DNA from 4 places in the Ruegeria sp. AL11 genome. Region 2 is predicted to be linked to each of the others. Evidence: riboswitches for the same ligand, from Rfam matches in the RefSeq annotation. Region 2 holds a riboswitch; each other region holds the start of a gene.
What was found. Region 2 has a riboswitch for cobalamin ahead of nrdH (glutaredoxin-like protein NrdH). Riboswitches for the same ligand answer to the same signal wherever they lie in the genome.

Region 1 (7,200 bases), on a different contig from region 2:
TGAACTCGATCCGTCCCGGCTGGTAAGAGACCAGCCGCACGCCGTTTTCGACCTCGACCAGAAGTTTGACGTCTCGGTTGTTCCGGATCAGCTCGACCACATGTTCGAAACTCGGGTATCGCGCCAATGCGGTCTGCGTGTCTTGCGCCAAAGCGGCGACTGGAGCGCCGCCGGACCTGCGTGGCGCAGGGGCGTAGCTTGTAGCGGCGCGGGCTTCAACCGGGGCCGCGCCGTTGCTTTGGATTGGCATCCCGCCGCCTGGGCCGCCGTTGGGGGGCGGAGGCGTATCCTGCAGCCGTTTGATCAACTCTTCCGGGCTGGGTAAGTCGGCCACGTGAGTCAGGCGGATCACAGCCATTTCGGCAGCCATCATGGCGTTGGGGGCGGCTGAAACTTCCTCAAGCGCTTTCAACAGCATCTGCCACATCCGAGTCAGTACCCGCATGGGGAGGGCCTCAGCCATCTGCTGGCCCCGGGCGCGTTCATCCGGGGAAACTGTAGGGTCTTCGGCTGCGTCCGGAGTGATCTTTACAACAGAGACCCAATGAGTGATTTCGGCCAGATCACGCAGCACGGCCAGTGGATCAGCCCCTTCGGCGTATTGGCCACCAAGCTCGGTCAGCGCCCCAGCTGCATCGCCCCGCAGGATCATGTCCATGAGATCCAGAACCCGGCCACGATCCGCCAGGCCCAGCATCGCGCGTACTTGATCTGCCGTCGTCTCTCCGGCCCCGTGCGAGATCGCCTGATCCAGCAATGAGGTCGCGTCGCGAGCAGATCCCTCGGCAGCACGGGTGATCAGCGCCAGCGCATCCTCGGCAATCTCTGCGCTCTCAGCTGAGGCGATCTTGCGCAGCAGGCCGATCATATCCTCGGGCTCGATCCTACGTAGGTCGAAGCGTTGGCAGCGCGACAGAACCGTGACGGGAACCTTGCGAATCTCAGTTGTGGCGAAGATGAACTTCACGTGCGCGGGAGGTTCTTCAAGCGTCTTGAGCAGCGCGTTGAAGGCGCTGGTCGACAGCATGTGGACTTCATCGATGATGTAGATCTTGTAGCGGGCCGAGGCTGCGCGGTAGCGAACACTGTCGATAATCTCGCGAATATCATTCACGCCGGTGCGGCTGGCGGCGTCCATCTCCATGACGTCGACATGACGACCTTCCATGATGGCGACGCAGTGCTCACATTGGCCGCAAGGCTCGGTCGTGGGTCCGCCAGTTCCGTCCGGTCCGATGCAGTTCATGCCTTTCGCAATGATCCGTGCGGTCGTGGTTTTACCGGTTCCGCGAATGCCTGTCATGACAAAGGCTTGCGCGATGCGATCCGCCTCGAACGCGTTTTTGAGCGTGCGGACCATCGCATCCTGACCCACCAGATCGGCAAAGGTTTCCGGGCGGTATTTTCGGGCGAGAACCTGATAGGCGGGGCTGTCTGAGTCGGTCATGTCTGCTCTGGCGGATTCGGAACGTCACCGCAGCGTAGAGGCCCGCGCCGCCCGCGTCCACATGAGTTGAAGAACGATTTTGTTTTGGAAACTGGCGCGTCAGGGGTACACTCTTCAGATTGTGAATCAAGCCTAGAGTCAGGATCAACGCTTCCGGGGGGATGCTGTCATGACGAATTTGGTCATTCATGCTTTGCAAGTGGGCGGGGGCACACTTGCCCTAACGTCGATGCCGGGAAAGGGCGGCGACTATGCAGGCGACCTTGAAACGATTGGAGATTGGAGGCCGGGGCTCGTGCTTTCGATGACAACCGAGGCCGAGCTGGTCCAGTTCGGAGCCCGCGATTTTGGCCGCGACGTTCAGGGTCGCGCCAGCCGCTGGGTGCATCTGCCGATTCAGGATTTCGGCGTGCCACCGTCAGAGGTTGATGCGCAATGGCCCGATGTCAGTGCCGCGGCGCGTCAGGCTTTGTCTGGCGGAGGGCGCGTGCTTGTCCATTGTCAGGGCGGATGCGGTCGCTCCGGCATGGTGGTGCTTAGGTTGATGATCGAATGCGGCGAGGCTCCAACCCAAGCACTGGACCGGTTGCGCAAGCTGCGCCCCTGCGCAGTCGAAACCGATGCACAGAAGCACTGGGCCACCTTGCCCGCCCGAGCTTTGGCGGATTCTTAAGCCGACAGTTGCAGTTCCGCCGGGGCCGGTTTGCGTGGCGCAATCACTGATGCCTCGAGCATGGCGCAGGGCAGGGAAGTCATGGCTGCGGCAGGCAGGCTGCTCGTGTCGGTACCGAACATCAAATCGGCATAGAGATCGAGGACCTCACTGTCGACATCAGGGTCCGCTCCGCAATAGACCCGCACCTGAGACTGGCTGGCCCGAAACCGGGCGTGGCAGCCGTCCGTGCAATGGGTCAGGTCGCTGCTGCCTTCTATTTCGAAATCCGATGTGGTCGCCGGACCGGCTTGGTCCAGCGCGTCAACCATCGAACGCGCCAGCCGTGCAAGTGCAGGGCATGTCTTGCCGGTATGTTGGCAGATGGTTGCTGAGAACCTATGTGTCTTCGTCTTCCAGATCATCCTGCGCCCTCCGCGCGGTGGACAGGGGCTGGGATCAGGTGGGGCAGATAGGGTCTGTCACGGCCTGCCCGGACACCCCGCCCGAGTTTGGGTTATGTTGACGATGGCAGGTCTCCTGACTTGCGGGTCATCGCTTTGCCGACCTTCCCGGCCTTTCGGCCAGTGGCTCTTCGACATCGCTCACCGCTTACAGTTGCGGGGGCAGTCGCGGATTTGGTTCGTCCCGAGCAAGCCGGGGAAAACCGCACCGTGTTCCCTTTTCATCCCGACTTCTTGTGAAAGCCGGGAACCATCGAACCATCGCTAGCGTTCATAACCATTCTGAGTCAAGTTGAACTTTCTGCGCTGCGGAAAGACGATCCGCAAAGTGGACGCGTGGTCAAGCGGGATCGCAGTTGACTTGCATGGGCTGTCTGGGGTCAAGTTGCAATGTGAACTCATCAGTTCAGTTTTCCACCGAGGATGCCCATGTTGGATGCAAACCAAACAGTGCTGATCGAAGATGTTCAGATCCCGGTGGGGGATGGTGCCCTGTCCGGGCGGATCTACCGGCCCGTGGCGCAGCCCGAAACCGTAGTGGTGGTCAACAGCGCGACAGGGGTTCCGCGAGACTACTACAAGCATTTCGCACAATGGTTGGCCTCGGATCGTGATATCGCCTGTCTGATCTACGACTACCGGGAATTCGGGCATTCGAAATCGGGCCCACAGCGTTGGTCGAAGATTTCGATGGCCGATTGGGCGTTGCAGGACATGCCCGCCGCGCGGGCCGAGATGCGCCGACGGTTCCCGCTGGCGCAGCATTGGTCGATTGGCCATTCGCTTGGAGGGATGTTGGGACCGGTACAGCCGGATATCGACAAGATTGATCGCATGATCTGCGTCTGTTCCGGCCTTGTGACACTACGCGATCATCCTTGGCCGTACCGCGCTTTGGCAGGGTTATTCTGGTACGGGCACGTGCCTCTGGTCGTGCGCGGTTTGGGCTACTTGCCCGGCAAGGCTCTGGGGTTCGGGTCGGACCTGCCGCCTGCGGTCTATTGGCAGTGGCGCAAGTGGTGCACCGCGCCGCACAGCTACCTGCCCGAGATGGGAGACACCCTGCCGCATGCCACATGGCAAGATGCGGACACTCCCGTCGACCTGTTCGCCTTCACGGATGACGAGATGGTCCCAGAAGCTGCCGTTTGGCGGTTGGCTGAACTTTACGGGCCAAAGGCGCGCCGTAACCTGCTGTCACCAGAAGAGTTTGACGTTCCGGAAATCGGCCATATCGGTGTGTTTGCCCGCCGCAATGCGGCGCTCTGGCCTCGATTGATCGCTTGATGGGGGGCGCCGGTGGACCGGCGCCCCTGTTTCAGCCCGTGTTTCAATCGCCGCGCCGCGCGGATTTTCCGTGCATCGCGGATCGGACCATCTTGCCGAAAGCCTTGTCGCGTGCCCGCGCCTCGGCCACGGTCTCGGAGTTGCGCTGATCCTCGCGCCGCAGCTTGCGCCAGCGGTCCAGCCGATCTGCATCCAGCGTGCCGACCTCAATCGCGGCCTGCACGGCGCAACCGGGCTCGGCCTCATGCTGGCAATCCGAGAACCGGCAGGCTTGGGCCAGCTCCAGAATGTCCGAGAACACCTCGTCCACCCCGTCCTGCGCATCCAGCAGGCGCAAGGCGCGCATGCCGGGAGTGTCGACCAGCCAACCGCCGTTTTGCATCGGACGCAAGGCACGAGACGTCGTGGTGTGACGGCCGCGGGCGTCATCCTCTCGGATTGCGGCTGTTGCCTGATCCTGCCCGGTCATTCCGTTGGCGAGCGTTGTTTTGCCAACCCCGGATGACCCGACCAAAGCCGCTGTCTGACCTGTCGGACACCATGCCAGAACCTGCTGCAGGTCTAACGCGTCATGCGCGTTGACCGTCAGGACTGTCAAAAACGGTGCCAGCGCTTCGGCCTGTTTGGCGTAGGCTGCTGGGTCCGAGCAGCTATCTGCTTTGGTCAGGACCACGACAGGATAGCAGCCCGCCTGATGCGCCAGTGCCAGATACCGTTCGAGCCGGGGCACATTGAAATCCGCATTGCACGAGCTGACGATGAACAGCACGTCAACATTGGCTGCGATCAACTGCGCCTCGGCCCCGGTTCCGGCAGCACGGCGTTGCAACAGGCTGCGCCGGTCAAGCAGATGCTGAACGCGATTCTTGTCATCGGCCAGCACCCAATCTCCGACAGCAAAGTCGCCGGTAGAGTGACCAGGGGCAAACAGAGATGCTTCACCAGCCTCGTTCATCCCGACCAGACGGTCCCGGTGAACGGCGGTGATACGAAAAGGCGTGAGCTGCGCGTGCGCCGTGTGCTGTGCAGCAAAGTGAGAGGACCATCCCAGGTCCGAAAGAGTAAAAGACATTGGTTTGCCTGTGTTCAGATATAGCAATCCCATCTGATGGCAGACGCGCATCCGTTGGTGATGTGTTCAGGCAATCGGAGAGTTGGGTTTAGAACCGATCTGCCCGAAGGGTGTTTACTACAATCACGAAGCCCTCCTGCGGCTGATGGTTTCTATAAAGTGAGAGGTTGGACATCGACCCAAGCGGGGCTCGTTGTGGCTGCTTCCTTCCGGACCTGACCAGGTTGGCGAGGCGCTCGCCCGCGCCAACCTCTCAGGGCCTGGTATAGGGAAACGATGTGAAAATGACAACCCGTCACAAAGTCAGTCGTATCCTTTCAAAGCCATCGGTATCAGGCCCCAGCAATTCCGGGGAGTACTCGTTTAGCTCGGGCAAATACTTCAATGCTCCGCTGCCGGTTCTTAGGATCGTGTGCGTTCCATAAAGCGGGGCTAAGGAGAATGGGTAAGGAGCCTGATCCAGAGGGTCTGCGAGCAGTCGATCTGACAGGTAGTCCCGCAGTATCTCTTTGATATCCCTGGACGGCAGAGGAATGGCCCGGGCTTTTGTGACGAAAGGGAAATGCCCACCACCGCTGGCGCGATAGTTGTTGAGGGCGACCACAAAGCTCTGGTCGTCGCGGACTATTTGCCCGCCAAAGCACAGGTCGCGTACGCGCTGGGCGGTTGGATCGGTCAAGGCGCCGTTGCTATCGAACCGCGCCGGGCTGGACAGGTCGATCTGATAGGTCACGCCAAACACGACGTCAAAGTTATGCCCCGCCCGGCGGGAATCGGTTATCTCGGTTTCGGCGTCTGGGTGGATCTGGTTGAAAACACCCGCCGACATCTCAAGCCAATCCCGCAGTTGCGCGCCAGTGATATCGACGGCCCGCAACTCGTTGGGAAAGACATGCAGGTCAGCGACGTGACGCAGGCAAATCTCACCCACAGGCACGTCCGTGTAGTTTCGGGGTCCAGCCCGGCCGCCGAATTTGTAAGGAGACACTGCTGACAGAAGTGGAACTCCAGCGAAGGCGTTGCCGTGCAGAAACGGGCGCAAACCCGCAGCTTGCGCCGCAGCCACCAGGGCCAGCCCTCGATCTGGCGCGCAGAAACTGAAATAGCTGTGCAGGCTCTGCTTGGTATGGCTGACAGGTTCGGCCATCATCTTGCGCGTGGCCAGATGAGCGGGCTTGAACATCTCGTTCAGGTCTTTGTCTTCGACCTCATCGGCTGTTTCAACTAGGTCACAGTGGCGATCAGTGATCTGCCAGCGCCCCTCGGGCGACTTGGTCAGGCGCAGGTCCATCACCCCCAAAAAAGATCCGGCAGACCCGGCCATGACCACAGGTGTGCCGTGGACCAGAGCATTTTCGGCATCAACGCCGTCAAGCCCGAGATGCCCCGCGCCCGGCAGTGTCAGGTGCGTGTGACCGGCAACAATCGCGTCAATGCCCTCAATCTCGGCGAGGGGAATCACCGCATTCTCAAGCCCCGGCTGAGTCGTCGATTGCTCCAACCCCGAATGGGCCAGCGCGATGACCAGATCACAGCCTTGCGCGCGCAACGCCTCAGCCGTTCGTCGGGCGGCGGTCAAGATATCCTCGGCAATGAACGTGTCTTTTAGGTGATGCGCCTCCCACATCGTGGTTTGAGGCGGAAGCACTGAAAATACGCCGATTCGGATCGTTTCTTCCTGCGCAACGGACCGGGTCAGAACGACACTGCGCAGCCAAGGCTGCCGGTCGTTCACATGGTTCAGATTGCTGCAAATCACCGGGCAAGGGGCTTGGGTTATTACGCGCTCAAGTACATCCAGCCCGAACCCGAAATCATGATTGCCCAAGCCGATCGCGTCATATTCCAGCGCCTTGAAGGCCTGCATCATCGGGTGCGGGCCATCGTTTTCCACCGCCCAGTCCCCAATCGGTGTTCCTTGCAGCGCGTCGCCATTGTCGAACAAAAGAGTCAAACCGTCCTCGACCTGTTGACGGGCGTTTCGGATCGCCGACGCCGTACGAGTCAGCCCGATGGTCGGGTCTGGTTTGTCCGCATAGTAGTCGAACCCGGTCAGGGTCATATGCAGATCTGTGGTTGCCAGAATGCGGATATGCATTCCTGCGTCCTGCGCGTCTTTCATGCGCGGGGAGATTGCGGTCACGTTTGATTGTCTACTTTTGCGCTATGAGAGCTAAGAAAATTTACCAAGAGGACAAATAAGTGAAAAATCCGAGGCGGTCATGCGGTGTTTCGGTGGCACCTGTCGATATGCCGCAGTAGTGAATTGACATTGCAA
Region 2 (7,200 bases):
ATCGTGCAGCCCGCTTTCCGCTCTATACATCCGGCGCCTCACTCGGTAAGGAGAGCCCTTCGACGATCATCCGCGTATTAGACGCTCTGAGGGTGACCGCAGCATCCCAAAGAGCCGAGCCATGAAACAGACACTTCAAGACGCCCTTGATCGCAAAGGGTATGACACGCTGACCCCTGTCCAAACCGCCGTATCCGCGCCCGGCTTGGAAGGCCGAGACATGTTGGTTTCGGCACAGACCGGGTCGGGGAAAACCATTGGCTTCGGCCTCGCCATCGCCCCGACCGTTTTGGGCGACGCGGATGTATTCGATGCGGCGGGCGCGCCTTTGGCGCTGGTCATCGCGCCGACGCGCGAATTGGCGATGCAGGTCAAACGCGAACTGGCGTGGCTCTATGCGGATGCAGACGCGTTAATTGCGTCCTGTGTTGGCGGCATGGATATGCGAGACGAGCGGCGAGCGTTGGCTCGCGGTGCGCATATCGTGGTCGCAACGCCGGGCCGTCTCCGCGACCATATCATGCGCGAGTCGATTGACCTGACCGCTGTCCGCGCAGTGGTTTTGGATGAAGCCGACGAAATGCTCGACCTGGGCTTCCGCGAAGATCTTGAGTTCATTCTGGAACAGACCCCGTCTGAGCGTCAGACACTGCTCTTTTCCGCCACGGTTCCCCGCGCCATCGCCTCCCTCGCCGCCCGCTATCAGCGCGATGCCGAGCGTGTCAGCACCGTCAGCGAGCGCACGCAACATGCCGATATCGAATACCGCGCGATGAATGTGGCCCCGCGCGATTGTGAGAACGCAATCATCAACGTGCTGCGTTTCTATGAGGCCCCCAATGCCATCATCTTCTGCAACACCCGCGCCATGGTCAGCCGCCTGACGGCGCGGCTGTCGAATCGTGGATTCTCGGTCGTGGCCCTGTCCGGAGAGCTGACGCAAAGCGAACGTTCGAACGCGCTACAAGCCATGCGCGACGGACGCGCCCGCGTCTGTGTGGCGACCGATGTGGCCGCACGCGGCATCGACCTGCCGAACCTTGATCTGGTGATCCACGCGGAACTGCCGAACAGCCATGAAACGCTGTTGCACCGCTCGGGCCGAACCGGACGCGCCGGGCGAAAAGGCGTCAGCGCGCTGATCGTGCCGCCCGCATCGTTCAAAAAGGCGCAGCGCCTGCTGAAATTCGCCAAGCTGACCGCCGATTGGGGGTCTGCGCCCTCAGCCGATCAGGTTCAGGCGCAGGACATGCAGCGGATGTTCAACTCGGACGACTGGACCGTAGATGTGACCGAGGGCGAAAGTGCTCTGGTCGATGATCTGGTCTCGCGCTTTTCACCGCAGCAACTGGCGGCGGCCTATCTGCGTCAATACGGGCGCAAGCACTCCGCCCCCGAAGAGCTGAGCGACGCACAAGATACCGCGCCAAAGCCGAACGTTCCCTTCGGCCCAAGCGTGTGGTTTTCGTTGTCGGAGGGACACAACGAAAACGCCTCGCCTCGCTATTTGCTGCCCATGTTGTGCAAGGCGGGCAAGATTACCAAAGACGATATCGGCGCGATCCGCATTGCTGACACCGAAAGCTACATCGAGATTCGCGAAAGCAGCGTTGAAGGCTTCCTGAAAGCCATCGGCCCCGAGATGACGGTCGAAGGCACCAAGACCCTGGTGCAACTGGACGCGCCGCCTGCCCTTGCCGGTGGTGGCCGCAAAGGTCCCAAGCGCGACATCAAAGGCAAGAAGCGCCACGAACGCCCGGCCCGCGTGGCTGAGCCACAGCCCGCAAAACCACGCCGGAAACCGGCCGAGAAACCCAAGGCCGAAACGCGGCCCAAACGGGATGAGGCCCCCTCGGGCGATCAGCACAAGAAACCTGCGCGCCGTCCGAAAGGCCCGCCTCCGCCCAAAGGCAAGCCAAGCAGCAAGAAAAACCGCGCACGTGCGGCTGCGATGAAGGGTGGCAACGCGATGCCCAAGCGGAAAAAGTAGACCGCCTTAGCGCACGTGGCTGGTTGTGCAAGCGAAGAAATTTATTTTCTTCGCCACACCATATATTGACAACACGCCACCACCAACCCCAATATGGTGTTGCTTCGGTTCTTTCGATTCCTGTTGAAAGCTAAGAGGGAAACCGGTGAAAAACCGGCGCTGCCCCCGCAACTGTAAGCGGATAGTTCGGCTGAATACGCCACTGAAAGCGTGCTTTTGGGAAGGCCAGTCAAAACATCAATCCGCGAGCCAGGAGACCTGCCGCAAGCAAAGAAAGAGAACCGCGAACGGAGGGTTCGGGGGCGTGTTCAGGGTTCATTTTGCCCGCAGCGTCCTCGGCATTCATTAAAAGGACAGAGGACGACATGAGCATTACCGTATATTCTAAACCCGCATGCGTACAATGCACCGCCACCACCCGAGCGCTGGATGCAAAAGGCATCACCTATGACGTCATCGACCTGACCCAAGATGACAGCGCCATGACCCATGTGACCGAGCTGGGTTATCGTCAGGCCCCTGTCGTTGTGGCGGGCAGTGATCACTGGTCGGGTTTCCGCCCGGACATGATCGCCCAACTGGCCTGACCCATGGCCGCGCCGATCCCGGCGCTGGTCTATTTCTCATCGAAATCCGGAAACACCCACCGCTTTGTCTCGCGGCTGGGCCTGACCTCTTTCCGCATTCCGAATGGAATGGACCCGCTGCCTGACCCCGGACACCCCTATGTACTGATCAGCCCCACCTATGCCGATGGCGACGGGCGCGGGGCGGTTCCGAAACAGGTGATCCGGTTCCTGAACGACCCGGACAGACGTGCCGGGATCGTTGGGGTGATCGGCACAGGCAACCGCAATTTCGGTGCGACCTACGCTTTGGCCGGTCGCATCATCGCCCAGAAATGCAACGTACCGCTGCTCTACACATTCGAGCTGGCCGGAACAGAGACCGACATCGCCCGCGTCCGCGCCGGGCTGGAAAAACTAGGGAGAAACCTATGCTCGACAGCAGCGTAAACGAGCAGGACTATCACGCGTTGAACGCGATGCTGAACCTCTACGATGGTGAGGGGAAGATCCGGTTCGATGCCGACCGTATGGCCGCGCGGCAGTATTTCCTGCAGCATGTGAATCAGAACACCGTGTTCTTCCACTCGCTGGATGAAAAGCTGGGGTATCTGGTGTACGAGGGCTACTATGAAGAGGCCGTTCTGGACCAGTATTCCAAGAACTTCATGCGCAAAATCTGGGACGCGGCCTATGCCAAGAAGTTCCGGTTCCCGACCTTTCTGGGCGCGTTCAAATATTACACCTCATATACGCTGAAAACCCGTGACGGGCAGCGGTTCCTGGAACGATATGAGGACCGCGTCGTCATGACCGCGCTGGCGCTGGCGCGCGGCGATGAGGCACTGGCCCTGTCCTTCATGGAAGAAATCCTCGACGGCCGCTTCCAGCCCGCCACACCCACCTTCCTGAACGCCGGGAAAGCCTCACGCGGGGAGTTGATCTCGTGCTTCCTGCTTCGGCTTGAGGACAATATGGAGAGCATCGGGCGCGGCATCAACTCGGCCCTGCAACTGTCCAAACGTGGTGGAGGCGTAGCGCTGCTGCTGACCAACATCCGCGAGCATGGCGCGCCGATTAAGGGCATTGAGAACCAATCCTCCGGCGTGATCCCGGTGATGAAACTGCTGGAGGACAGCTTTTCCTACGCCAACCAGCTGGGTGCGCGGCAAGGCGCGGGTGCGGTGTATCTGAACGCGCACCACCCGGACATCATGCGCTTCCTCGACACCAAGCGCGAAAACGCGGATGAGAAGATCCGGATCAAAACGCTGAGCCTCGGTGTGGTGATCCCTGATATCACTTTCGAGTTGGCGAAAAAGAACGCCGATATGTACCTGTTCTCGCCCCATGACGTGGAAAAGGTCTACGGCGTGCCGTTCTCGGAAATCTCGGTGACCGAGAAATATCACGAGATGGTCGATGACAAGCGCATCCGTAAATCCAAAGTCAACGCGCGTGAATTCTTCCAGACCATCGCAGAGATTCAGTTCGAATCCGGCTATCCCTACGTGATGTTCGAAGACACGGTGAACCGGATGAACCCCATTGCGGGCCGGATCAACATGTCGAACCTGTGCTCCGAGATTTTGCAGGTCAATGAAGCTTCCGAGTTCAACGATGACCTCAGCTATTCCCATCTGGGCACGGATATCTCCTGCAACCTCGGCTCGCTGAATATTGCCAAGACGATGGATGGCGGTGATCTGGGCCGCACTGTCGGCGCTGCGATCCGCGCGCTGACAGCGGTGTCCGAGATGTCGGCGATTGACTCGGTGCCGTCGGTACGTCGGGGCAATGATGAAAGCCACGCAATCGGACTGGGACAGATGAACCTGCACGGGTTTCTGGCACGCGAACATATCCACTATGGCTCGCCAGAGGGGGTCGAGTTCACGTCCGTGTATTTCGCGGCCATAGCCTATCACGCGATCCGCACCTCCTGCGAACTGGCGCAGGAACGCAAGGCGTCGTTTAAGGGGTTCGAGACCTCCGACTACGCCTCGGGCACATTCTTCGACAAATACACCACCCGTGACTGGCTTCCCGAAAGCGATCGGGTGAAGGCTCTGTTCGACGGCATGACCCTGCCCACAAGCGACGACTGGGCAGCGTTGAAGGCCGATGTGATGAAACACGGCCTCTATAACCGCAACCTTCAGGCGGTGCCGCCCACCGGGTCGATCAGCTATATCAACAACTCGACCTCTTCGATCCACCCCATCGTCTCGAAGATCGAAATCCGCAAAGAGGGCAAGATCGGCCGCGTCTATTATCCGGCGGCTTTCATGAGCAATGAAAACCTCGAATACTACCGCGACGCCTATGAGATCGGCCCAGAGGCGCTGATCGACACCTACGCAGCGGCCACCGAACATGTGGATCAGGGACTGTCGCTGACCCTGTTCTTCCCTGCCGAGGCCACGACCCGCGATATCAACCGCGCGCAGATCTACGCGTGGAAGAAAGGCATCAAAACTATCTACTACGTGCGTCTGCGCCAGGAGGCCCTTGAAGGGACCGAGGTGCAGGGCTGCGTATCCTGCTCGCTGTAAGGGGAAACGATATGAAAGACATGATCCAAACCAAGATCCCCCGCGCCATCAACTGGAACCGGCTGGAGGATGACAAGGACCTTGAAGTCTGGAACCGACTGACAGTCAATTTCTGGCTGCCAGAGAAGGTGCCGCTGTCCAACGACATCCAAAGCTGGGCGACACTGACGGACCACGAAAAGCAACTGACCATCCGCGTCTTCACTGGCCTGACCCTGCTGGACACGATCCAGAACACGGTTGGTGCCCCTGCTCTTATGCCCGATGCCGTCACTCCGCATGAAGAGGCCGTGTTGACCAACATCGCCTTTATGGAGGCGGTGCATGCGCGCAGCTATTCTTCGATCTTCTCAACGCTCTGTTCGACCAAGGAGATCGATGAGGCGTTCCGCTGGTCCGAAGAGAACCCCCATCTGCAGGCCAAGGCCGAGGCGATCCTGAAAACATACGCTCCCGGCAATGACCCGCTGAAACGCAAGATCGCGTCGGTGTTTCTGGAAAGTTTCCTGTTCTATTCCGGCTTCTACTTGCCGATGTATTGGTCCAGCCGGGCCAAGCTGACCAACACCGCCGACCTGATCCGCCTGATCATCCGAGATGAGGCCGTGCATGGCTATTACATCGGCTACAAATTCCAGCGCGGCTACGAGAAGCTCTCTGAGGCGGAACAGCAGGAGTTGAAGGATTATGCCTTTGGCTTGATGTTCGAGCTTTACGGGATCGAGAACCAATACACCGAGGAACTCTATGACGAACTCGGCCTGACCGAGGATGTGAAGGTCTTCCTCCACTACAACGCCAACAAAGCGTTGCAGAACCTCGGGTTCGAGGCCCTGTTCCCGCCCGAAGTCTCCGAGGTCAACCCGGCGATTCTGGCGGCGCTCAGCCCAGACAGTGAGAACCACGACTTCTTCTCGGGCTCCGGCTCCTCCTATGTCATCGGCAAGGCGGTAGCGACCGAGGACGAAGATTGGGATTTCTGATGGCAAAGGACACTCTGACCATCGTTCGGGACTGGCACGAAGCCTTTGACGTGCCGGTCGTGGACGCACCCGCAATCCCCGAGACGCGCGCACAGATGCGGTTGGCGATCCTAGAAGAGGAAGTTGCGGAGCTGCGCGCAGCGGTGGAGGATGGCAATCTGGTCGAGGTGCTAGATGCCCTGTGTGACATCCAATACGTGCTGGACGGCACCTTTCTGGAATTCGGCCTACTCAGTGTCAAACAAGCTGCGATGGAGGAAGTCCACGCCTCGAACATGTCCAAGCTGGGCGCCGATGGGAAACCGGTTCTTCGCGAAGATGGCAAGGTGCTGAAAGGCCCGACCTTCCGCCGGCCCGACCTCGCCCGTTTCCTTGAGGATGGCTAACTCTGCCTTGGCTTAGAAGAACAGCATCGGCCCAAATTAACAGGGCGAGTAAATCCCCGCCCTTTTTCACGTCAACTGATCTTCGACTGGATCAGCTGCAGTTCAGCGGAACCGCAAAGCCCGAGCTACGATCGGATGAGCCCTTGCTGTAGACATCTCCTGCAGGCAGGCAACCGGTAAAGCGTTCGGTTTCTCTACCAAACGCCGCCCCCACAGAGTTATCGACCCGAGTGCTGTTGGAGCGAGTCCGAACGACACCGAATAGGGTGCCGTTCACATTCACCGTGCTCAGATACAGGTTCTGACTGCTTCCCGATAGTTCCACCGCGTTTGCAGGCGACTGACCGCCGTTTTCGATCGCCACACCGGCAATCTTATCGATCCCGACCTTGTCGGATAGGACTGAGACAGTCGGCAATTCCGCAAGCTCGGCCGGGACATTGGTCGCTGGCGGTAAGAAGGCGACGGCTCCCGGAACATCGGACACCGTGCGCGGTTCACCATCAATCCCGGTGAACCCGACACCTTGGCGATTGAAGGGGTCTTCACAAGCCGCGAGGGTCAAAACGGCGATTGTCGGTAGCAAGATTTTTTTCATGGCGGTCAACATTTTGTGGCGATTTGCTAAACCGTAGCGGTAGCGAGATGTAAAAAGCAAGCCGCGGCAGGTGCGAAGGGGCCTGGCGCTGATGCGTCCCTGCAACGGACCTGTTCCCTTCG
Region 3 (7,200 bases), on a different contig from region 2:
CAGCGGACATTACGCCAACAGGAACGGAACACAGGAGAACGCATATGCGTCGCGTCGTCGTCACCGGTTTGGGGATCGTCTCCTCGATCGGGAACAATGCCGAAGAGGTTCTCGCCTCGCTCAAAGCAGGTAAATCCGGCATCGAGGCCAATGAGCAGATGGTCGAACATGGCTTTCGCAGCCAGATCGCCGGGTCGCTCAAGATCGACGTGTCCGAACACGTTGATAAACGCACCCTGCGTTTCATGGGACCGGGCGCGGCCTACGCACACATCGCGATGGCACAGGCGATTGCCGATTCCGGGCTGACCGAGGAACAGGTCGTCAATCCGCGCACCGGACTGGTTGCCGGGTCCGGCGGACCGTCCACCAGCGCGATGCTGACCGCGCATCAGACGGTACTGAAGAACGGCGCTACCAAGCGGATCGGGCCTTTTGCCGTGCCGAAATGCATGTGTTCCACGATTTCCGCGAACCTTGCCACCGCCTATAAGATCAAGGGTATCAACTACTCGATCACGTCGGCGTGCTCGACCTCGCTGCATTGCATCGGCAACGCGGCGGAACAGATCATGCTGGGCAAGCAGGACGTGATGTTCGCAGGCGGCGGCGAGGAGCTGGACTGGACCCTGTCCTGCCTGTTCGACGCGATGGGTGCGATGTCGTCGAAGTACAACGACACTCCGAAGAAAGCATCGCGCGCGTTCGATCAGGACCGCGACGGCTTCGTGATTTCGGGTGGCGGAGGCATCGTGGTGCTTGAGGATCTGGACCATGCGCTGGCGCGCGGTGCCAAGATCTACGCCGAGGTGACCGGCTATGCTGCGACTTCGGACGGTCATGACATGGTGGCCCCGTCCGGCGAAGGCGGTGAGCGCGCGATGCGTCTGGCTCTGTCGACCCTGCCCGAAGGCCGCAAGGTTGGTTACATCAACGCGCATGGCACTTCGACCCCGGTCGGAGATGTGGGCGAAGTTGAAGCCGTGCGTCGTATCTTCGGCGAAGGTCAGGTGCCTCCGATCTCGTCCACCAAGTCGATGACCGGGCACGCACAGGGCGCGGCTGGCGCGCTTGAGGCGATCTTCTGCCTGCTCATGCTGGACAATGATTTCATAACGCCGTCGATCAATGTCGACACACTAGCCGAAGGCATCCAGCCCGGTGAAATTGCAACTCAAGTGGTTGAAAATGCAGGTTTGGATTCGGTCATGACCAACAGCTTCGGCTTTGGCGGCACGAACGGATCCATGATCCTGTCAAAGTATAACGGGTGAACGAGATGTCGGAAGTTCTAAAAGGGAAACGCGGCCTGATCATGGGTGTCGCCAATGACCGGTCGATTGCCTGGGGTATCTCGAAAGCGATGCATGAAGCAGGGGCTGAGCTGGCTTTCACCTATCAGGGCGACGCGTTCGGGAAGCGTCTGCAGCCATTGGCCGAAAGCCTCGGCAGCGACTTCATGGTGGATGCGGATGTCACCGATGACGCCTCGCTGGACCGCGCCTTTGGCGAGTTGGGCGAACGCTGGCCAACCATCGACTTTGTCGTTCACGCGATTGCCTATTCGGACAAGAACGAGCTGACAGGCCGGTTTCTGAACACCACAAGGGCCAATTTCAAGCACTCGATGGATGTGTCGGCCTACTCTTTCATCGAGGTCGCCCGTCGCGCCTATCCGCTGATGAAGGACAATGGTGGCTCGCTGCTGACGCTGACCTACCAAGGCTCGAATCGTGTAGTTCCGAATTACAACGTCATGGGCGTTGCCAAAGCCGCGCTGGAATCGGCGACACGGTATCTGGCCAACGACCTCGGCCCCGAAGGCATCCGTGTGAACGCGATTTCGCCCGGCCCGATGAAGACCCTGGCCGGGGCGGCAATCGGCGGTGCGCGCAAGACCTACAAGTTCTGCGACCAAAATGCACCCATGCGCTCGAACGCTACGCTGGAGGCCGTTGGCGGCACGGCGGTTTACCTGACCTCAGACGCGGGGGCTTGCACCTCGGGCGAGATCATCAGGGTGGATGGCGGTTTCCACGTGCTTGGAATGCCACAGCCGGATTTCATGTGACCATATCTTTCCCAGACGCCGCCAAGATTTGACCATCTTTCGGCGTCAGGGATATGGGCATGAGCAAAACCGACCAGATCCTTGCCAGCAATACGCGTGGCACCCAGACCAGACGGAAAACGGGGTTCCTAAGCCCCCGCGCCCGTGTTCTGCTTTTGACGCTGACCACATTGCTGGTGTTGTTCGTGTTCTTCACGCAACCGCAGGTCCGTGCAGCGCTTGACGGGCTTTGGGGCTAAGACCTCAAGCCTTCAGTTCACCGAGACAACCTCAATATCGAAGATCAGGTCCTGCCCGGCCAGCGGGTGATTGGCGTCCAGCGTCACCGTGGCCTCGTTCGCCTCGACAACCGTTACCGGCAGCGCCTGACCATCGGGGGTCTGCATCTGCAACTGGGTTCCAGGCTCTAGCGGGATGTCGTCCGGAATACCTTCACGCGGAATGTCCTGCCGCATCGCCGGGTTGATCGGACCATAGGCGTCGACACAGGCAATCTCGACCCGCTTCTTGTCGCCAACCGCCAATCCTGGCATCGCGCTGTCCAGGCCGGGTATGATCTGGCCCGAACCGACAACAAACTCTAACGGATCGCGCCCGTCTGAGCTGTCAAAGACAGTCTCGTCCAACAGCGTGCCGGTATAGTGGATGCGAACTGTGTCGCCTTGCTTGATCTCAGACATTGGGCCTCCGGGGCGTGTGGGGAATAGGGCGCCGAACACAAGCGCGCTACGCCGGAGTCTGACTCAGCGCAGGATGCATGCATCTGATTCTGATGTCCAGATTGCGGTGAAGGCGTGCGCGTCCTTTTGTCGTCGCTTACACGCGCGCCTTCAATACCAAGCGTGCAGAACAGGAACATCCGATCCTATCGACAAGATGTTATCGCTGCAGTCTTAAATAGAGATTGACCGGTGATGGGAATCTCTGCCATCAGCGTCCTCATGTCCGGTTCCGGGTTCGCCCGGAGAAAAGGGAATGCGGTGCGGGGAATTCTGATCCACCCAATGCCGCAACTGCCCCCGCAACTGTAGGCGGTGAGCAGGGCTGACACGCCACTGGGTTCCACCCGGGAAGGCCAGCCCCATGCTTTGACCCGCAAGTCAGGAGACCTGCCGGATATGCACCCTCGGAAGGGGTGTGTCACCGATGCTGGGGTGTGCATTGGGCCGATGCCCTTATTTTGGGTACATGGCTCCGTTCGTCCCGATATCAAGCAAGAAACGTGCCGGGGTTGGCACGAAGGACGAAGGAAAGACCTTGTGAAGAAACTATTTTGCACAGCTGCGGCTGCGCTGGCGATTCCAGCGATGGCGCAGGCGCATTTTCTGCTGGAATACACCACCGACACGCTGATCGAGGCGCCGGGCGACGTGCCGGTCAAGCTGATCTTCTGGCACCCGTTTGAAAACGGCCATGTCATGGATCTGGACAAGCCGCAGGAATTCTATGTGATCCACAATGGCGAAAAGACCGACCTGCTGGACACGCTGGAGCCCATCCGGTTTTCGAGCCCCGAAAACGAAGGCGCGGCCTTCCAGGGATCTGTTCCGGTCAAACGTTCGGGCGACTACGTAGTGGTCACCGTGCCTGAGCCCTATTACGAAGAGGCCGAGGATATCTATATCCAGCAGATCACCAAGGCGTTCCTGAACCGCAACGAACTGCCGACCGACTGGATGAACCCCGCAGGTCTGGCGACCGAGATCGTGCCGCTGAACAAGCCCTACAACGTCATCGCAGGTTCGACCTTCACCGGTCAGGTTCTGGCGAATGGCGAACCGGTTGCCGGCGCTGAGATTGAGATCGAGTACATGGCCGCCAAGCCCAGCTTCGACAGCCAAGCCTCGTCCGAGCCTACCGTTTCGCCGATGCCCGGTGGCGCTGTTGTCGCTATTTCCGACGCCAACGGCTATTTCTCCTTCGGTGTCCCGAAAGCTGGCTACTGGGGCTTTGCCGCCCTCGGCGCTGGTCCGGAAACCGAACATGAAGGCAAAGAGCTGAGCCAGGACGCGGTGATCTGGATCCGCGCCTGGGACATGGAGTAACCCCAGATGCACATCGTCGACGGAGCCCTGTCCAACCCGGTCGTCATCGGCGGCGCTATTGCCGCCGCTGGTGGGGTTGCCATGGGCCTCAGGTCGCTGGATCTGGACCGCATCCCCACAGCTGGGGTGCTAGCGGCCAGTTTCTTCGTGGCTTCTCTGATCCACGTGCCGATTGGGCCGTCGTCGGTGCATCTGATCCTCAACGGTCTGGCCGGGCTTCTGCTCGGCTGGGCCGCCTTCCCGGCCCTGTTTGTGGGTCTGCTGCTACAGGCAGTCTTTTTCGGCTTCGGCGGGCTGACGGTGCTGGGGATCAACACGCTCAACATCGCTTTTCCGGCCGTACTAGCGGGGCTGCTGTTTCGACCTCTGATCGGACGCGGTTCGCCTGTTCATGGCGCAATTTGGGGCGGCATTGGCGGCGCCTTTGCCATTGCAGCCACCACTGTCATGGTGGGTATCTCACTGGCCTTGTCAGGGGACGAATTCCTCCCCGCCGCCAAACTGGTCTTCTTTGCCCATGTCCCCGTGATGGTCATCGAGGCCGTCCTGACAGGATTTGCCATCCTTCTGGCGCGAAAGGTCAAACCTGAACTGTTCCTGACCAGGCCCGCCACATGAGACAGCTTGCCCTCATCCTGGCGCTGTGCGCGGCCCCTCTGCCCGCGCTGGCCCACAAGGTGATTGCCGGGGTCTTTGCGTCCGGTGACGCGATCGAAGGGGAAATCGGCTTCTCCAACGGTACCATGGCGACCGATACCGAGGTCGTCGTGACCGATCCAAACGGGGTCGAGCTGGGTCGAGCCACGACCGACGCCGACGGGTTCTTCATCTACACACCCACCGCACCCGTTGCCCATACCTTCTTTGCCGACCTTGGCGCCGGTCACGTGGCCGAGGTCACCATGCCCGCCGAGGACGTCGCCAAGATCATGGGCGTCGCCGTCCAGAACACGCCCGCAGCGTCGCCCACGCTTACGGCAGCCTCGGAGGGCCTCACAGTCGCCTCTCTCAGCGATGAGGAGCGTCAGGCCATCGCGGCCGCCGTGCGTGACGAAATACGCCCTCTGCGTCGGGAAATCGCCGCCTATCGCGAACACAACGACCTCCAGACCATTCTGGGCGGCATCGGATACATCTTTGGCCTGTTCGGGCTGGGTTTCTACCTCGCGGCGCGGAGGAAACTGGCAAGCTGATGGCACACGTATTGGGACCACAGGAACGGACGCTGGCCGAGGCTGGCACGATCGGTCAACGAGGGTTGATCACCGCGCTTGATCCGCGTGTGCGCATCGTCATGTCCGTTTTGTTTGCGGTCGTTGTGGTCTCCCTATCGTCCCTGCCCGCCCTTGCAGCGGCGCTGATGATCGCGCTGTCTCTGCTGGTGCTGTCCCGACTGCCTTGGCGCAAGACGCTCAAGCGGATGGCGATGATGGACAGTTTCATCATCTTTATGCTTGTCCTGTTGCCCTTCACCATGCCCGGCGACCCGATGTTTACCATCTGGGGGTTTCCAGCCAGTTGGCAGGGGTTCTGGAAAGCCGTGGAAATCGCGCTGACCGCCAATGCCGTGATCCTGACCGTGATGGTTCTGGTCGGCACAATGGAGCCTGTCACCTTGGGCCATGCCCTGCACCGGCTGCGCTGTCCGGAAACACTGGTGAATCTTCTGATGTTCACAATCCGCTACATTGATGTCCTACATGAGGAGTACCAACGCCTGAGCGCCGCGATGAAAGTCCGAGGCTTCCGCCCCGGCACCAACTGGCACACCTACCGCAGCTTTGGCTATCTGGTCGGCATGATGCTGGTCCGGGCAATCGAACGGTCCGAGCGCATCCTCGGTGCGATGAAATGCCGGGGGTTTTCGGGCAAGATGCTGTTGATGCAGGACTATAGCATCAACCGACGTGATATTGTCTTTGCTGCCGGGCTTGGAGCCCTCTGTCTAGCCCTGATCCTAGTGGAATTCGCATGACCCTCATCGCGCTGGACAACATCTGCTTTGCCTATCCCGGACAAGCACCGGTTCTGAACGGTGCTAACCTGCGGCTGGAGGCCGGGCAACGCCTGTCACTGACCGGCCCGAATGGAGCCGGGAAATCCACGCTTCTGCGTATCACACTTGGGCTGCAGCGGCCGTCTTCGGGTGCGGTGACCGTCTTTGGCAAACCAAGAAGGGCGGAGGCCGATTTCCACGAAGTTCGCCGCCATATAGGCCTTGTCTTTCAAGACCCCGACGACCAGCTGTTCTGCCCCACAGTGGCCGAAGACATTGCCTTTGGTCCGCTGAACCTAGGCAAGACACGTGATGAGGCGCTTGCCATCGTGGATCGCGTTCTCGGCGATCTCGACCTCCTGCATCTGAAGGAACGGACCACGCATAAACTGTCAGGCGGCGAAAAGCGTCTGATCACGCTGGCGACGGTTCTGGCGATGGAGCCGCAGGCCCTGCTGCTGGATGAGCCGACGAATGCGCTGGACACTAAGAACGAGGCGCGGTTGCTCGAAATCCTGCAATCTCTGCCTCAGGCCATCGTTCTGGTTAGCCATTCTCCTGCATTTCGCGATGCGCTGACCCCAGACAGGCTGGAATTGCGAGACGGCAAGCTGGTCGCTGTGTGAGAAAGCCTATTTTGGGCGCGCCGATGCAAGCAGTTTGTAACTGCGCAAAACAAAAAACCCCGCGTCGAGGACACGGGGTTCTTTTTTGAAAGCTGCTAGCTTTCTTATTCTTCTGCGGCCTCTTCGGCTGCAACGCGGGCTTTGTCAGCCGCGCCTTTGGCGTCGACGTCACGATCAACGAATTCGATGATCGCCATCGGAGCCATGTCGCCATAGCGGAAGCCAGCTTTCAGGATGCGGACATAGCCGCCCTGACGCTCGGCGTAGCGGGGGCCCAGAACTTCGAACAGCTTTGCGACGTCTTTGTCTTCTTTCAGCTGTGCTGCGGCCTGACGACGAGCATGCAGGTCGCCGCGCTTGCCCAGAGTGACCAGCTTTTCGATGACTGGGCGCAGTTCTTTTGCCTTCGGCAGAGTTGTTTTGATTTGCTCATGCTCGATGAGCGAGCCTGCCATGTTTGCA
Region 4 (7,200 bases), on a different contig from region 2:
TAGACCGGCCGCCCACAAATATTGATTTGCGGCCCAAAATCGACGGCAATCCTCTGGACGCCCCCGATGAAAGCTGCTAAAACGCCCATCACACCACGGCAAGTATTTGATTTTACTTGAAAAGGCGAGTTGGCGGAGTGGTGACGCAGCGGATTGCAAATCCGTGTACACCGGTTCGATTCCGGTACTCGCCTCCACATCCCCTTCCTCTAAATAACATCTCTGGAAATCAGTTTTCAGAAGGAACGCCCCTGAGGCACAACCTCGTACCCTGGTTCTTCCGGCTCATCGTCCTGCATTTCCGTAGGAAAACCCGGTGCGCGGATGTCCAAGCCCGTGGCCTCTTCCAGGCGTTTGATGATGTTTGGCGACAGCTCACGCTCGCCAAACCGGGCGATGCCGTCTTCAAAGATCTTGATCATCACCGGATTGATTTCCAGCGGAACACCGGCGCGATCGGCGACGTCCTGAAAGAGGCCGATATCCTTTTTCACCAAATCCATCGTAAACGAAATATCGCGCGAACCGTTCAGGATCACCTGGCTTTCGGTTTCGTGCACGAACGATGTCCCCGACGAGATTTTGATGGCCTCATAGGTGGTGTTCAAATCCATCCCGGCGGCCTTGGCGGTGACCAACGCTTCAGCACAAGTGATCAGGTTGGCTGTGGCCAGATAGTTGGTCAGCACCTTAAGAACCGAGGCTGAGCCGAGCTCTCCGGTGTGCAGAACGCGCCGCCCCATGGTCGTAAGGAAGGGCAGAATGCGTTCGAAGGTGTCGCGATCGCAGCCAGCGAAGATCGAGATATTGCCGGTCGCCGCACGGTGGCAGCCACCCGAGACAGGGCAATCGACGGCGGCCCCTCCGCGCTCCAGAACCAATGCCCCCAACCGCTTGACCTCAGCCTCGTCGGTGGTGGACATCTCCATCCAGATCTTACCGGGGCCAACCTCAGGCAGCATCTCTTGCATCACCGCGTCCGAGGCCGCAGGCGACGGTAGGCAGGTGATCACAGCATCGCAATCGCGCATCATCTGGGCTGGGTTTTCAGCCGCTTTGGCGCCTTGCGCGACAAAGGCCTCGACCAGATCGGAACTCAGGTCATGAACTGTCAGATCGATTCCATTGCGCAGCAATGACCCCGACAGCTTGCCACCCACATTCCCAAGCCCGATAAAACCTACTTTCATGGATTTCGCCTCCGTTTGCGATTTGAGGCCATGCGACCATGCATCAGCGCCATGTTCATGCCGCCTAGCGACGCTGGCAGGTCGCTTTTCAACGTGCCGCAGCGGTCTGGGCTGCATCGCGCTTGACAAGCTGCGGGTGCGTGCCGCATGAGCCTCGTGTTGGTGTCTGTGAGAACAGATGAAAAGGGAATGCGTCAACGGGTTTTCCGCCAAGCGCAGCCGCCCCCGCGACCGTGACCGGAGAGGGTGCCCAAGCCACTGGCGCAAAGCCGGGAAGGCGGGACATCCGACAGAGGACAACTCTGACATCCGCAAGCCGGGAGACCTGCCAGCGCCCGAAGATGAAACCGGACGGGGTGTTCCGGTGTCGGGTCAAGGGACCCGCATGAAACCCCGTCCCCCACGATGAGGATTTGGGGGGATGAGAGACATGACCGAGACCGCTCCGGTCGAATTGCTGGTTTGCACCACCTGTCGACGCGGGCTGCCCGTTGAAGACGATGCGCAACGCCCCGGCACCCTGTTGCACAAGGCGCTTGAACAGGCGGAGCTGCCGGAAGGGATTACCCTGAAAGCCGTGGAATGCTTGTCGAACTGCAACGAGGGCTGTTCCATCGTGCTGCGCGGCGGCCCGGATCGCTGGACCTTCGTCTATGAACATTTGAACGAAACCGAGCATGTCGACGTGATCGTTGACGGCGCCACCAAGTACCTCGCGACCGAGGACGGCTTGGTCAAATGGCGTGAGCGCCCTGAACATTTCCGCAAAAACTGCGCAGCCCGCATTCCCCCGATTGGAGCCCTGAAATGAGCAACTTGGAAAAACTCCCCGTCACCGTGATCACTGGCTTCTTGGGCTCGGGCAAGACGACTCTGGTTAAGCACCTGATGCAGAACCCGCAGGGCAAGCGTCTGGCCGTTGTGGTCAACGAATTTGGAGATGTTGGCGTCGATGGCGACATCCTGAAATCCTGCGCGATCCCGGATTGTCCGGCGGAAAACATCATGGAACTAGCGAACGGTTGCATCTGCTGCACCGTGGCCGATGATTTCATCCCGACTATCGAAGCCCTGATGGCGCTGGAGCCGCGCCCCGATCACATCCTGATCGAAACTTCTGGCCTCGCCCTGCCCAAGCCGTTGCTGAAGGCGTTCGACTGGCCCGATATACGTTCCAAGATCACCGTTGATGGCGTGATCGCGCTGGCCGATGCCGAGGCCGTCGCCGCCGGTCGCTTTGCGCCGAATGTCGAAGCGGTGGACGCTCAGCGTCTGGCCGATGACTCGATCGACCACGAAACGCCCCTATCCGAGGTGTTTGAGGATCAGATTTCCTGCGCCGACATCATCCTGCTGACCAAGCCTGATCTGGCCGGTCCCGAAGGCGTGGCAAAAGCGAAAGAGATCATCGCCGCCGAAGCCCCTCGCCCGATGCCCGTTGTCGAAGTGGCCGAAGGTGCCGTGGACGTCCGCGTTGTTCTTGGTCTGGAAGCAGCTGCTGAGGATGACATGGACGCCCGCCCATCGCATCACGACGGTCACCACGATCACGAGCATGACGATTTCGAAAGCATCATCGTTGATCTGCCGGAACAGTCCGATCCTGCCGATCTGGTCGCCAAGATCGAGCGTCTGGCCAATGAGCTGAACATCCTGCGCGTCAAAGGCTATGCCGCCGTTCAAGGCAAGCCTATGCGCCTGCTGGTTCAGGCCGTGGGTGCTCGTGTGCGTCACCAGTATGACCGTCCATGGGAGCCCGGTGAAGACCGCCGCTCGCGTATGGTGGTGATCGCCGAACATGACGACATCAGAGAAGCAGAAATCCGCGATATCCTCGCTGGTGTCACCGAGGCCGCTGAGTAAGACCAATGCACGTCGTCTTCCGCGAAAGCCACGGGTTAGAAGAAACAGAAACCCCAACCGATCTGGGCCAGAGCCCGGCGGATTTGGTGGTGCTGTCCTTCTCGGACAGCGACCTTGGCGCTTTCGCGGCAGGCTGGCACCGTGGTGGCGGGCCGGAGGGGCGGATGCCGACCCTGCGACTGGCCAATCTGACGGCGCTGAAACACCCTCTGTCCGTCGACACATACGTGGAACAGACGCTTGAGGGCGCCAAGGGCATTCTGATCCGCCTGATTGGTGGCGTGCCTTACTGGGCCTACGGGTTGCAGCAAGTTCTGTCGCTGGCGCAGGCCAAGGGGATCGCGCTGGCCGTCCTGCCCGCCGACGGGCGTGAGGATACGCGGCTGGATGAGTATTCCACCCTGCCCGTCTCGACCCTGCGGCGTCTGGCACATCTCTGCGACACCGGCGGTGAAGTCGCAGCGCAGGCCGCCTTGGCGCAGATGGCATTGGCGGCGGGGCTCTATGCCGGCCCGGTTATGGGGGCTAAAACCCTGCCCGAATCTGGCGCGTGGTGTCCTGATCGCGGCGTGATTCCGGTTGAAACTGCCTTTTCGGACGACGCAAAACGTATCGTCGTCACGTTCTATCGCGCCTATCTAACCTCGGCAGATACCGCCCCTGTTGCCGCCGTGATCCGCAGCTTACGGGGTCGCGGGTTCGAGGCGGTGGGCCTATTCGCGCCCTCGCTCAAAGCACCTGCCGCCGCTGAATGGCTGCGTGACAACATCGTCGCTCTGAAGCCTTCGGCGATCATCAACGCCACCTCCTTCTCAGGCAAAGGCTCGTCGGGTACATCCCCTTTGGACGCGGCGGGCGTGCCGGTATTTCAGATGGCCCTCGCCACGTCCCGCCGCAAGGCTTGGGCCGAGGCGGAACGCGGCCTCTCCCCCGCCGATCTCGCCATGCATGTGGTGCTGCCCGAAGTGGACGGGCGTATTTCGGCGGGCATTGCCTCGTTCAAGGAGCCTGGCAAGCGCGATCCGCATCTGGAATATTCCCGCTTTGCCCACCGGGCTGAGCAAGAGCGGATCGAAGCGATTATCGACCGCGTCGCCGGCTGGTTGAATCTGCATGACAAGCCCAAGGTAGATCAAGTGCCCGCGCTGGTGCTGTCGACCTATCCCGGCAAGGACTGGCAAATGGCGCATGCGGTGGGCCTCGACGCGCTGGCCTCGGCCGAGGCGATGCTGGCCGATCTTCAGGCCGAGGGCTACAGCACCGCACCGGCTGAGCCGATTGCGAAAACCCTGCTGGACGCGCGCATTTCATGGTCTTTGGAAAATTATCAGGCAGCCCTAGCTGACCTGCCTGAGCAACTGCGGGCCGATCTCCAAACCGTTTGGGGCAAGCCCGAAGACGACCCGGTTTTTACTGAAGGCGCGTTCCACTTCACCGCCCTGCGCCGAGGCAACGCGCTCGTTGCTCTACAGCCCGAACGCGGCACACCCGAGCTGCGCAATGACGACTATCACGACCTGTCTCGCACCCCGCGTCACAGCTACGTCGCCTTCTATCTGTGGCTGCGCAAGGGGCTGGGCGCAGACGCTTTGATCCATATCGGCGCGCATGGCACTCTGGAATGGCTTCCGGGCAAGTCCGTTGCTCTGTCGGCGAATTGCTGGCCCGAGGCGCTGATCCGCGACTTGCCAGTGATCTACCCCTTCATCGTCAACGACCCAGGCGAGGCCGCGCAAGCCAAGCGTCGGATCGGGGCCGTGACGCTGGGCCATATCCCGCCCCCTATGAAGGAAAGCGGCACCCCAGATCGTATGGTACGTCTGGAGTCTCTGCTTGATGAGTTCTCGAACGCAGACGGGCTTGATCCCAAACGCCGTGACCGCCTGCAGGAAAATATCCGCGACGAGGCACAAGCCATCGGGTTGGAAAGCGATCTGGGTCTCGATCAGGCCACCTGCACCGCCGAGGCGATTACCCGCATCGACCGCTTTGTCTGCGATATCAAAGAAAGCCAGTTCGGCGACGGGCTGCATATCTATGGCCGTGCGCCTGAGGTTCCCGGTACTTTCGACCCCGCGCCTTCGGCCCATGCGGAACGCAACGCTCTGATCGACGCGCTGGCCGGGAAACGGATCGAGGCCGGGCCGTCCGGTTCCCCCTATCGCGGTCGCTCGGATGTTCTGCCGACCGGGCGGAACCTCTATACCACCGACCCCCGCTCGGTTCCCACGCGGGCGGCCTACACCCAAGGCGTCAAACTGGCCAAGGAACTGGTCCGCCGTCACCTTCAGGAAGAAGGCGACTATCCCAAGGGGCTAATAGTAGACCTGTGGGGCTCGGCCACGATGCGCACGGCAGGCGAGGAATTCGCCATGGCGTTGCACCTGCTGGGCGTGAAACCGGTCTGGGACAAAGGCTCGGAACGAGTCTCGGGGATCGAGGTGCTGCCGATCACCGATCTCAGCCGCCCGCGCTTGGACGTGACGCTGCGTGTGTCGGGCCTGTTCCGGGACGTCTTCCCAACCCTCTCGGCGCTTTACGGTCAGGCCATCCGCGCGTTGACCGCGCGGGATGAGGCGACCGACTGGAACCCCTATGCCGGTCAGGCACCGTCGGCCCGCGTGTTCGGCCCCGCTCCCGGAAGCTATGGCGTTAACATGACCCAACTGTCCGAAGTGTACACCGACGAGGCGCGCGCACAGGCGGGTGAGGCATGGCTTGAGGCCAGCTCTTTTGCGCTGGAGGGTGAGAATATCGTTCAGGACAAGGCGGGCATCACCCAACGCGTGGCGCATGCCGACAGTTTTGTTCACCTGCAGGACCTGACCGAGACAGACCTGCTTTTGGCCAATGACTACGCCACGCACGAGGCCGGTTTTGCCGCCGCCAAGAAGGCCACGGGTGGGACCGCGCAGCTGTATCATCTGGACAATACCAATCCCGAAAAACCTCGCGCCCGCACCTTGCCGGAAGAGATCAGCCGCGTCGTCCACGCCCGCGCTGCCAATCCGGACTGGATCGCCGGGATGCAACGGCATGGCTTCCGGGGCGCGGCCGAGATCGCGGCGACGTTGGATCACATGGCCTCGTTTGCGCATCTGTCGGGCACCGTTGCGCCGCATCTGTTCGACCTCTACCACGATGCCACACTGGGCGATGAAGATGTGGATGCCTTCCTGCAGCAGGCCAATCCGCAGGCCCATCAGGCCATGCAGGACCGGTTCCGCGCCTTGCTGGATGCCGGTTTGTGGAATACGCGGCGCAACTCGATCCGGGCGGATCTGGAGGGGCTGGGATGAGCGCGCCCACCCCAAAACCAGTCGTCCAAGGTTGGTGCCCCGGCGCCCACCGACCGATGATGTCTGGGGATGGGCTGGTGGTGCGCGTGCGCCCTCGGCTGGCTCGGCTGACCGCGCCACAAGCGCTTGGCTTGTGTGAACTGGCCCAGCAATTCGGCAACGGCACAATCGACCTGACCAACCGTGCGAACCTGCAGTTGCGCGGCGTGCAGGAAAGTGAACACCAGGCATTGCTGTCCGAACTGTCCGCGCTTGGACTGCTGGATGTGGAGCCGGGCATTGAGGTCCGGCGCAACATTCTGGTCTCACCGCTTTACCTGCCGGGCGATTTGACCGCGCGGCTGACTCAGGAATTGATCGACCGTCTGAGTGAGCTGCCCGCGCTACCGGCCAAGTTCGGCTTTGCCATCGACACGGGACCAGAGCGCCTGCTGGCGGCGGACTCGGCCGATATCCGGGTGGAGCGTTCCGCCGATGGGCTGATCCTGCGCGCAGATGGGGCTCAGACAGGACGTGTCGTCTCGGAGGCAGAGGCTATTAGTCACCTGATTGCTCTGACCACATGGTTTGCCGAGGTCTTCACACCAGACACCCGCCGCATGGCCCGGGCCGTGGCGGCTTTTGGTCTGCCTGCGGAATGGCAGGGCCGCGACCCCGGACAAATTGGCGCGTCGTTGCAACCGAGGGCTTGCGATCTGGGCAGCCTCTACGGTGCAGCCTTTGGGCAATTGCCCGCAAATGAGCTCCACGCGCTGATCCGCAACAGCGGTGCCTCTGCCCTGCGTGTCACCCCTTGGCGACTGATCCTGCTGGAAGGCGGGGCGGCGATACCTGCACCGGGTTTTGTC

Region 1: another riboswitch for cobalamin. It lies ahead of ACR0IP_RS21840 (hypothetical protein); the one in region 2 lies ahead of nrdH (glutaredoxin-like protein NrdH).
Region 3: another riboswitch for cobalamin. It lies ahead of ACR0IP_RS10495 (DUF4198 domain-containing protein); the one in region 2 lies ahead of nrdH (glutaredoxin-like protein NrdH).
Region 4: another riboswitch for cobalamin. It lies ahead of ACR0IP_RS00315 (DUF1636 family protein); the one in region 2 lies ahead of nrdH (glutaredoxin-like protein NrdH).

What each region holds. Positions count from the first base shown of each region.
Region 1 is NZ_JBQFXO010000017.1:416-7,615, forward strand. It holds gene ACR0IP_RS21830 (DNA polymerase III subunit gamma/tau) at 1-1,447, opposite strand, end outside; gene ACR0IP_RS21835 (phosphatase domain-containing protein) at 1,617-2,120, shown strand; gene ACR0IP_RS21840 (hypothetical protein) at 2,117-2,524, opposite strand; cobalamin riboswitch at 2,613-2,832, opposite strand; gene ACR0IP_RS21845 (alpha/beta hydrolase family protein) at 2,993-3,850, shown strand; gene rsgA (ribosome small subunit-dependent GTPase A) at 3,894-4,922, opposite strand; RNA gene ffs (signal recognition particle sRNA small type) at 5,080-5,178, opposite strand; gene ACR0IP_RS21860 (bifunctional 2',3'-cyclic-nucleotide 2'-phosphodiesterase/3'-nucleotidase) at 5,218-7,065, opposite strand.
Region 2 is NZ_JBQFXO010000011.1:35,369-42,568, forward strand. It holds gene ACR0IP_RS17645 (DEAD/DEAH box helicase) at 122-1,990, shown strand; cobalamin riboswitch at 2,079-2,270, shown strand; gene nrdH (glutaredoxin-like protein NrdH) at 2,356-2,577, shown strand; gene nrdI (class Ib ribonucleoside-diphosphate reductase assembly flavoprotein NrdI) at 2,593-3,006, shown strand; gene nrdE (class 1b ribonucleoside-diphosphate reductase subunit alpha) at 2,988-5,111, shown strand; gene nrdF (class 1b ribonucleoside-diphosphate reductase subunit beta) at 5,123-6,094, shown strand; gene ACR0IP_RS17670 (pyrophosphohydrolase domain-containing protein) at 6,094-6,480, shown strand; gene ACR0IP_RS17675 (hypothetical protein) at 6,572-7,078, opposite strand.
Region 3 is NZ_JBQFXO010000005.1:260,387-267,586, forward strand. It holds gene fabB (beta-ketoacyl-ACP synthase I) at 45-1,274, shown strand; gene ACR0IP_RS10480 (enoyl-ACP reductase FabI) at 1,280-2,071, shown strand; gene ACR0IP_RS10485 (hypothetical protein) at 2,131-2,310, shown strand; gene ACR0IP_RS10490 (FKBP-type peptidyl-prolyl cis-trans isomerase) at 2,323-2,751, opposite strand; cobalamin riboswitch at 3,001-3,202, shown strand; gene ACR0IP_RS10495 (DUF4198 domain-containing protein) at 3,331-4,116, shown strand; gene cbiM (cobalt transporter CbiM) at 4,123-4,734, shown strand; gene ACR0IP_RS10505 (cobalt ABC transporter permease) at 4,731-5,309, shown strand; gene cbiQ (cobalt ECF transporter T component CbiQ) at 5,309-6,091, shown strand; gene ACR0IP_RS10515 (ABC transporter ATP-binding protein) at 6,088-6,738, shown strand; gene rplQ (50S ribosomal protein L17) at 6,843-7,200, opposite strand, start outside.
Region 4 is NZ_JBQFXO010000001.1:60,742-67,941, reverse strand. It holds tRNA gene ACR0IP_RS00325 (tRNA-Cys) at 124-197, shown strand; gene ACR0IP_RS00320 (NAD(P)-dependent oxidoreductase) at 237-1,307, opposite strand; cobalamin riboswitch at 1,334-1,537, shown strand; gene ACR0IP_RS00315 (DUF1636 family protein) at 1,621-2,001, shown strand; gene cobW (cobalamin biosynthesis protein CobW) at 1,998-3,053, shown strand; gene cobN (cobaltochelatase subunit CobN) at 3,059-6,352, shown strand; gene cobG (precorrin-3B synthase) at 6,349-7,200, shown strand, end outside.